DNA from 2 places in the Streptomyces sp. NBC_01485 genome. Region 1 is predicted to be linked to the other one. Evidence: riboswitches for the same ligand, from Rfam matches in the RefSeq annotation. Region 1 holds a riboswitch; the other holds the start of a gene.
What was found. Region 1 has a riboswitch for glycine ahead of gcvT (glycine cleavage system aminomethyltransferase GcvT). Riboswitches for the same ligand answer to the same signal wherever they lie in the genome.
Positions count from the first base shown of each region.

Region 2: linked by a shared signal. The riboswitch ahead of gcvP (aminomethyl-transferring glycine dehydrogenase) and the one ahead of gcvT (glycine cleavage system aminomethyltransferase GcvT) in region 1 are both predicted to bind glycine.

Region 1 covers NZ_CP109435.1:6,648,360-6,652,974, reverse strand. The annotation lists gene OG352_RS30215 (enhanced serine sensitivity protein SseB C-terminal domain-containing protein) at 1-226, opposite strand, end outside; gene OG352_RS30210 (enhanced serine sensitivity protein SseB) at 443-1,252, opposite strand; gene OG352_RS30205 (AAA family ATPase) at 1,343-2,026, opposite strand; glycine riboswitch at 2,267-2,380, shown strand; glycine riboswitch at 2,381-2,498, shown strand; gene gcvT (glycine cleavage system aminomethyltransferase GcvT) at 2,536-3,657, shown strand; gene gcvH (glycine cleavage system protein GcvH) at 3,858-4,235, shown strand; gene glyA (serine hydroxymethyltransferase) at 4,250-4,615, shown strand, end outside.
Region 2 covers NZ_CP109435.1:1,428,064-1,432,678, reverse strand. The annotation lists gene OG352_RS06715 (DNA polymerase IV) at 1-1,179, shown strand, start outside; gene OG352_RS06710 (nucleotidyltransferase domain-containing protein) at 1,278-1,739, shown strand; gene OG352_RS06705 (PRC-barrel domain-containing protein) at 1,756-2,127, opposite strand; glycine riboswitch at 2,240-2,335, shown strand; gene gcvP (aminomethyl-transferring glycine dehydrogenase) at 2,521-4,615, shown strand, end outside.

The DNA of each region.
Region 1 (4,615 bases):
CCACCTCGTACGAGCGGTTCCAGCCACTCGCGCTGAGCTCCTGGGCGGAGGTCACGCAGGGCGCGTAGCCGTGGCCGTCGACCTCCATGTTCCCGTACTGGGCGTCCGGGGAGCCGGCCTGGCCGTGCCACAGGAGCATCCAGAGCCGGCCGGAGACGGGGGTCGCGAGCGCGCGCAGCAGCGCCTCGTAGGCGTCGTAGCGCCCGGGCGTGACCTGGCGCAGCATGTGCTCGACCGAGCCGGTCGCGGCAGTGCCAGCGCTCACTTTTTATCGCCCCTTCGGGAAGTTGCCCTGCGTTGGAGTCCACCTTAAGCGCCCAAGGGCTCGGGGCTTGTGGTGCGTTGGCGGGTGCGGGTCGGTTGTGCCTTGTCGCGCCCCGCGGCGGAGCCGCAAAAGGACACAGCCCCGCGCCCCTGAGGATGCTGCCCCTGGCGGAGTTTGCTAGTAGCCGTTCGTGTAGAAGGGGCGGACCCTGTCCCTCATCCATTCGCCCACCGGGTCCTGGGTGACGTCCAGGAGGAGCAGGTTGACCGGCCAGGGGGGTGGGGTCCGGTTCAGGGCCCTGCCCAGGGCCTCCAGGGGGATCGCGCGCAGGTCGCCCTCCCACTGGTGGGAGAGTTCGACGCCGACGAACATCACCGGGTCCGCCGTCTCGATCGCGGCGAGGCAGCGGCGGGCCGTGCGGACCACGCCCGTGGCCTCGAACTCGGCCGAGGCCGCGGCCAGGAAGTCCACCGGGTCGTCCTGCCAGTCGGGCTCGTAGAGGCGGACCCGGCCGCCGCTCGAGGGGCCGTCCAGCAGGGTGCGGCCAGCCCGGCACAGCTCGGCCACGGCGGGCGGCGGCAGCGGGATGCCGACCGTGCCCTCGGGGTTCACCAGGATCCCCACCTGCGGGGGCAGCCCACGGGCGAACTCCACGGCCGGTGCGATCGTGAACGACATGTGCGAGCCGGCGACCTGGCGGAACTGCTCCTCGGAGCTGAAGACCGGCACGTAGACCTGGCCGTCGAGCTCCAGCGTGGGCAGGTCGAGGGGGCCGCTGTGCGGGCCGCCGCCGCCCGGGAGCGGCACCCAGACGAAGCTGCGGCCGAGCACCTCGACGATCCGGCCGCCGGCTCCGGGCACGCCGAGGGAGACGGAGAGCACCTCCTCCAGCTCGTTGCCGGGCCATCCGCCGTGCGAATGGGGGTGCGCCTGCGCCGGGAAGTCCGCGGAGAAGTCCGCCGGGAAGTCCGCCGGGGGGAAGTCCATCTGCCTACCGCCTGCTAAGAACTGCTCACTTCACTCTGCTGTGGCTGAAGGCTAGCGGGTGCCGGGGACAGTCCCCGAGCCTGCGGGCCCTCAGCCCGTGAAACCGATCCGGCGCAGTGTGTCGGCCGCGGCGCGGTCGAGCAGGACCGCCGAGCCGCAGCCCTCGGGCAGCCGGCCCTTCTCCACCGAGCGCAGCAGCCGGGAGGCGGCGTGGCGGTGGCGCAGGAACGCGTACCGGGAGACGCCCCGGCCGCGCTCGCGCTGGCCCTCCAGGGCGGTGTCGGCGCCGACGTCGAGCAGGAGCAGGTGGAGGGTGCCGCCGCGGCGGCGGGCCTCGCGGGCCAGCCAGTCGCGCACCCAGGTCTGCGTACCGCAGTCGTGCACGACGACGCCCTCGCCGCCGCGCAGGGCGCGGTGCAGTCCGGCGTAGTGGGCGAGGCGGACGAGGGGGCGGTAGAGGGCGTAGGGCAGGAAGCGCGGCGCGCGGGCGTCCCAGCGGTCGCGGGTGTCCTGGGAGTCGATGCGGACGCCGTTGACGGCCCGCTTCATGAGCGTGGACTTGCCGCTGCCGGGCAGGCCGGTGACCACGACCAGATCACGGGGGCCGAAGAGCAGGCCGTGCGGGCTGCGGCCGGCCCGCTCCCGCAGGTCGCGGACGACGGGCTCGGGCTGCGCGCCGCACGCCTCCCGGATCGGGGCACCGGGCTGCGCGGGCAGCGCCAGTCCCGAGCCGGTCGCGAATGCGGTGGTCCTCGCCGTGGTCGTCCTGTTCACCGTGATCGTCCTCCCCTGGGGTCAGGTAAGTCCTCATCCCCACCGAGCGTAAAGAGAAGGTAATGCGTCGCGCCTCGCGATTTCGTGCGCGTACCGACACAGGCCGGTTACAGATGCGGGCAGGCCGGTTACGGGTGGGGCGGGATGATTACGGATGGGGGCGGGCCGGTTACGGATCTGGCCTGCCGCGATCGGGGCGGCCCGTGCAATGATGGCCGCGCCAACTGCATACCGGCCGTTCGAATCCGCGCGGGAGAGTCCTCAGCATCAGCAGCTTCGCTTGGCTGCGCTGGGGCGCCGAAGGAGCAAGTCCCTCCCTTGAATCTCTCAGGTCCCCGTTACCGCGCGGGCGAGGCACATCTGAAAAGCGGGTCACCCTCCGGTGGCTCCACCCAAGGTGCAAGTCATGACCGACCCCGTCGCACGGGCTGTCATGACGAACCTCTCAGGTTCCGATGACAGATGGGGAGGAACGACCTCGCCGTCATGCCTTGGGAGACGACCGTCCGATGAGCAGTAACACCCCACTCCGTCACACCGCCCTCGATGCCCTGCATCGTGCGCTCGGCGCGACCATGACCGACTTCGCCGGCTGGGACATGCCCCTGCGCTACGGCTCCGAGCGCGACGAGCACAACGCCGTCCGCACGCGGGCCGGGCTCTTCGACCTCTCGCACATGGGCGAGATCACGGTGACCGGTCCGCAGGCGGCCGCCCTCCTGAACTTCGCGCTCGTCGGCAACCTGGCGGCCGTCGGAGTGGGCCGCGCCCGCTACACCATGATCTGCGACGGGGACGGCGGCATCCTCGACGACCTGATCGTGTACCGGCTCGCCGACGCGGAGTTCATGGTCGTCGCCAACGCCTCCAACGCGCAGGTCGTGCTGGACGCCCTGGTGGAGCGGTCCGCCGGCTTCGACGCCGAGGTGCGCGACGACCGTGACGCCTACGCCCTGATCGCCGTCCAGGGACCCGAGGCCCCGGGCATCCTGGCCTCGCTCACCGACGCCGACCTCGTCGGCCTGAAGTACTACGCCGGTCTGCCCGGAAGCGTCGCCGGTGTCCCCGCGCTCATCGCGCGCACCGGCTACACCGGCGAGGACGGCTTCGAACTGTTCGTGAAGCCGGAGCACGCCGTCGAGCTGTGGCAGGCGCTGACCGAGGCGGGCGAGGGCGTCGGTCTGGTCGCGTGCGGGCTGTCCTGCCGGGACACGCTGCGCCTGGAGGCGGGCATGCCGCTGTACGGGCACGAGCTGAGCACCTCCCTCACCCCCTTCGACGCCGGGCTCGGCCGGGTGGTGAAGTTCGAGAAGGAGGGCGACTTCGTGGGACGCGAGGCGCTCACCGCGGCGGCCTCCCGGGCCGAGGAGAAGCCCCCGCGCGTCCTCGTCGGCCTGGTCGCCGAGGGCCGTCGCGTCCCGCGCGCGGGGTACGAGGTCGTCGCGGGCGGCGCGGTGATCGGCGAGATCACCTCCGGCGCCCCCTCCCCCACCCTCGGCAAGCCGATCGCGATGGCGTACGTCGACGCGGCCCACGCCGCGCCGGGAACCCCGGGCGTCGGTGTGGACATCCGGGGCGCCCACGAGCCGTACGAGGTCGTGGCACTGCCCTTCTACAAGCGCCGGAAGTAGACCCGGAAGTAGACACTGGAGCCGGAGTCACGGCCCGGAGTCACGGCCAGAAGTGGACACTGGTCCGGAGTCACGGTCCGGAGTCACGGACCGAAGTCGCGTCCCCCGTGCGTGACCCTGCGCACGTTCGCGCTGCTCACGCACGGTTCCAGCAGACCCCCATTCATCAGCACTCCCCCGCGTACAGGAGAATTCAGGCCATGAGCAATCCCCAGCAGCTGCGCTACAGCAAGGAGCACGAGTGGCTGTCGGGCGCCGAGGACGGCGTCTCGACGGTCGGCATCACGGAGCACGCGGCCAACGCGCTCGGCGACGTGGTGTTCGTCCAGCTCCCGGAGGTCGGTGTCACGGTGACCGCGGGTGAGTCCTGCGGCGAGCTGGAGTCGACCAAGTCGGTCAGCGAGCTGTACTCGCCGGTCGACGGCGAGATCGTCGAGGTCAACCAGGACGTCGCCGACGACCCGTCGCTGGTGAACTCCGCCCCCTTCGAGGGCGGGTGGCTGTTCAAGGTACGGGTCGCGGGCGAGCAGCAGGAGCTGCTGTCCGCCGACGAGTACACCGCCTACACCGCCGGCTGAGGAGTCGTAGACGCATGTCCGAGCCCATCTCTGAGCCCGTCTCTGAGCTCACGTCCGTCCTGAACACGCCCCTGCACGAGCTCGACCCGGAGATCGCCGCCGCGCTCGACGCCGAGCTGAACCGCCAGCAGTCCACGCTCGAGATGATCGCGTCGGAGAACTTCGCTCCGCTCGCGGTCATGGAGGCGCAGGGCTCGGTCCTGACCAACAAGTACGCCGAGGGCTACCCCGGCCGCCGTTACTACGGCGGCTGCGAGCACGTCGACGTGGCCGAGCAGATCGCGATCGACCGGATCAAGGAGCTGTTCGGCGCCGAGTACGCCAACGTGCAGCCGCACTCGGGGGCCTCCGCCAACCAGGCCGCGCTGTTCGCCCTGGCC
Region 2 (4,615 bases), 5.2 Mb from region 1:
GGGCTGCTGGGGGAACTGTCGCCGCTGGTGGAGCCGCTGAGTCTGGACGAGGCCTTCGTGGACCTGGAGGCCGGGGAAGCAGCGTGGGACGGCGAGTCGGCGCGGCTGGCCGGCGTCAGACTGCGCGCGGACATACGGGCCGTCACCGGGCTCACGGGTTCGGTGGGCCTGGCCTCCTGCAAGATGCTCGCGAAGATCGCCTCGGAGCAGGCGAAGCCCGACGGCCTGGTGCTCATCGAGCCGGGGACCGAGCGGGCGCTGCTCGGGCCCATGTCGGTGCGGACCCTGCCGGGGGTCGGCCCGGCGACCGGGGACCATCTGAGGCGGGCCGGGATCATCACGGTCGACGAGATCGCCGAGGCCGGTGAGGACGAGTTGGTGCGGCTCCTGGGCAAGGCGCATGGGCACGCCCTGTATGCCATGGCGCTGGCGCGCGACGACCGGCCCGTGGTGGCCGCGCGGGAGACCAAGTCGGTGTCCGTCGAGGACACGTACGACGTGGACATCCACGACCGGGTCCGGGTCGAGCTGGAGGTGCAGCGGCTGGCGGACCGGTGTGTGCGGAGGCTGCGGGGGGCGGGTCTGTCGGGGCGGACCATCGTGCTGAAGGTGCGGCGGTACGACTTCTCCACGCTCACCCGGTCCGAGACCCTGCGCGGGCCCACGGACGATCAGGCGGTGATCCGGGAAGCGGCGGCCCGGTTGCTGGACTCCGTGGACACGACAGGTGGGGTGCGGCTGCTCGGGGTGGGTGTCAGCGGCCTGGCGGACTTCACACAGGAGGACCTGTTCGCGCAGGCGGCGGAGGCTGTGGAGGCGGCGGCGGTGGAGCGGGAGGACGGGCCCGGTGAGGAACTCGCGGACGAGTCTGTCGGCGAGGCGGCGGTGCCGGTGGAGCACGAGTGGCGACCGGGACACGACGTGCGGCATGCCGTGCTCGGCCACGGGTGGGTGCAGGGCAGCGGGTTGGGCCGGGTCACCGTGCGGTTCGAGACGCCAGAGTCGGGGCCGGGACGGGTGCGGACGTTCCGGACCGAGGATCCGGAACTGGAACCGGCGGATCCGCTGCCGCTGGTTCGGCGAAGACCTGAGGAGGGCGGCGAGGCGGCGGTCGGGACGGTCGGGGCGCAGGACGTGGATTCAGGGTCGTCGGCGGCAGGGTCCGGGAACTCTCGGTGAGTCGGATCAGTTACACAGAGTGAAGCGGCTCGAAGTGTGGGGTGAGTCGGAGTGGTGGCGGTGTTCCGTGAGGGCGCCTGTGAGGGATGGGGAGCTGTATGAAACTGCACGGAGGCCGGTTCGCGGATCCGGCCGGGGTGTCGCCGGAGCGTGAGGCCGAGATGCGGCAGGTGGTGGATCGGGTCACTCGGTGGTCCGCGAATCGGAGCGACGTGGTCGGGCTGCTCCTCGTCGGGTCCTGTGCGCGTGGGGTCGCGCGTCCCGACTCGGACGTCGATCTCGTGCTGTTGTCGACGGCCCCTGCCCGCTACGGCGACGACGACGCCTGGACGCGCGAGTTGCCCATGGGGGAGCTGGTCCGCGTCCAGGAGTGGGGGGCCATCACCGAACGGCGGTATGTCACCGCCTCCGGTCTGGAGGTCGAGGTGGGCGTCGGTTCTACCGACTGGGCGCGGACCGGTCCGGTCGACGCGGGCACACGGAGAGTCGTCATGGACGGCGCCCGGCCGCTGTACGACCCTGCCGGGATTCTCGGGGCGCTGATACGGGCCTGTGGCTGAGCTGGATCAGAGGGCCTCAGCTCTCGTCCGTGCCCGCCAGTCGGCCGAAGTCGTGGTCGGGGAGCGGAGGCGGGGCGGCCACGTCGAGGCTGTAGTGGTGGTAGAGCTGGAGTTCCTGCTCCGGGGAGAGGTGGCGGCCCACACCGAAGTCCGGGGCGTCCTTGATCAGGGCCCGGTCGAAGGGGATGTGCAGGGTGCCCTCGACCAGCTCGCTGGGCTCCAGGGGGACGAAGGCGTCGCGGGAGAACAGGCCGGTGCGTATGGCCGCCCACTCCGGCACGCCGGTGGCGTCGTCGAGGTAGACCTCGTCGACGGTGCCGATCTTCGTGCCGTTGCGGTCGAACGCCTTGCGGCCGATCAGGTTGCGCGGATCGATGTCGGTCTGCACGGGCCCTCCACTTGGTCGCAACTCATCCGTAAGCACTACAAAAGAGCACATTGGGACGGGCGGCCACTCGAGAGAGTGACGTTGACCTCGCTGGTACTCTGACAACGGCTGCTGACCCCGTGCGGGAGAGTCCTCCGGACATCACCGGAGGCGCCGAAGGAGCAAATCCTCCCCGGAATCTCTCAGGCCCACGTACCGCACGGACGAGGTCACTCTGGAAAGCAGAGCGGGTTGCCGACGGCGTCGACGGCTCCCGCTCTCACCGACGGTGAAAGCCGGCTGCCCTCGGGCGGCCGGTGAAGCTCTCAGGTTGAGATGACAGAGGGGGAGGCCGTCCGGGTACCCGCGCCGTGGTGACCCTCGAAGGTCGTGTCAGACCAGGAGGCCTCCGTAATGACAGCCCATCGCATTCCACTCTCCGAGCTCGAACAGGGAATCCCCTTCGAGCAGCGCCACATCGGGCCCGACCACGAGGCGCGGGCCAAGATGCTCGCGCAGGTCGGCTACGGCTCCCTCGACGAGCTCACCGCCGCCGCCGTCCCGGATGTGATCAAGAACGCCGACGCGCTGGACCTGCCCGGCGCGCGCACCGAGGCCGAGGTGCTGGCCGAGCTGCGCTCGCTGGCCGATCGCAACCAGGTGCTCGACTCGATGATCGGGCTCGGGTACTACGGGACGTTCACGCCGCCCGTCATCCTGCGCAACGTCATGGAGAACCCGGCCTGGTACACGGCCTACACGCCGTACCAGCCGGAGATCTCGCAGGGCCGGCTCGAGGCGCTGCTGAACTTCCAGACCATGGTCGCCGACCTGACCGGGCTGCCGACCTCGGGCGCTTCGCTGCTCGACGAGGGCACGGCCGCCGCCGAGGCGATGGCGCTGTCCCGGCGGATGGGGAAGAACAAGAAGGGCCTCTTCCTCGTCGACGCGGACGCGCTGCCGCAGACCATCGCCGTGATCGAGACCCGCGCCGAGCCGACCGGCTTGGAGGTCGTCGTCGCCGACCTGAGCGGCGGGATTCCGGCGGAGCTCGCCGAGCGCGAGATCAACGGCGTGCTCGTGCAGTACCCCGGCGCCTCCGGTGCCGTACGCGACCTCAAGCCGCTGATCGACCAGGCGCACGGGCTCGGCGCGCTCGTCACGGTCGCCGCGGACCTGCTCGCGCTGACGCTGCTGAAGTCGCCCGGTGAGCTGGGGGCGGACATCGCGGTCGGGACGACGCAGCGATTCGGGGTGCCGATGGGCTTCGGCGGGCCGCACGCCGGCTACATGGCCGTGCACGAGAAGTTCGCGCGCAGCCTGCCCGGGCGGCTCGTGGGGGTGTCCGTCGACGCTGACGGGCAAAGGGCCTACCGGCTCGCACTGCAGACGCGTGAGCAGCACATCCGGCGCGAGAAGGCCACCAGCAACATCTGCACGGCGCAGGTGCTGCTGGCGGTGATGGCGGGGATGTACGCCGTCTATCACGGGCCGGACGGGCTGCGGGCGATCGCCCTGCGCACGCACCGGTACGCGGCGATCCTCGCCGCCGGGCTCGCGGCCGGCGGCGTCGAGGTCGTGCACGGGTCGTACTTCGACACGCTGACCGTGCGGGTAACGGCGAAGGCCGCCGAGGTCGTCGCCGCGGCGCGGGAGGAGCACGGGGTCAACCTGTACCTCGTCGACGCCGACCAGGTGTCGATCGCCTGCGACGAGACGACCGCCCGGGCTCAGATGGCCGCCGTCTGGGCCGCCTTCGGGGTGGACGGCGACATCGAGTCGCTCGACGCGGCCACCGGCGACTCCCTGCCCGCCGGGCTGCGGCGGTCCGACACCATCCTGACGCACCCCGTCTTCCACCGGCACCGCTCCGAGACCGCGATGCTGCGCTACCTGCGCAGGCTCGCCGACCGGGACTACGCGCTGGACCGGGGCATGATCCCGCTGGGCTCCTGCACCATGAAGCTCAACGCGACCACCGAGATGGAGCCGGTCACCTGGCCCGAGTTCGGGCAGCTGCACCCCTTCGCGCCGGCCGAGCAGGCGGAGGGCTACCTCACGCTCATCCGTGAGCTGGAGGAGCAGCTCGCCGAGGTCACCGGGTACGACAAGGTGTCGCTGCAGCCGAACGCCGGGTCGCAGGGTGAGCTGGCCGGGCTGCTCGCCGTCCGCGGGTACCACCGGGGCAACGGGGACGAGCAGCGGACCGTGTGCCTCATCCCGTCCTCCGCGCACGGCACCAACGCGGCCAGTGCCGTCATGGCGGGCATGAAGGTCGTCGTCGTGAAGACCGCCGAGGACGGCGAGATCGACGTCGAGGACCTGCGGGCGAAGATCGAGCAGCACCGGGACGAGCTGTCGGTGCTGATGATCACCTACCCGTCCACGCACGGGGTGTTCGAGGAGCACGTCGCCGACATCTGCGCCCAGGTGCACGAGGCGGGCGGACAGGTGTACGTCGACGGCGCCAACCTCAACGCGCTCGTCGGGCTCGCCAAGCCGGGGCACT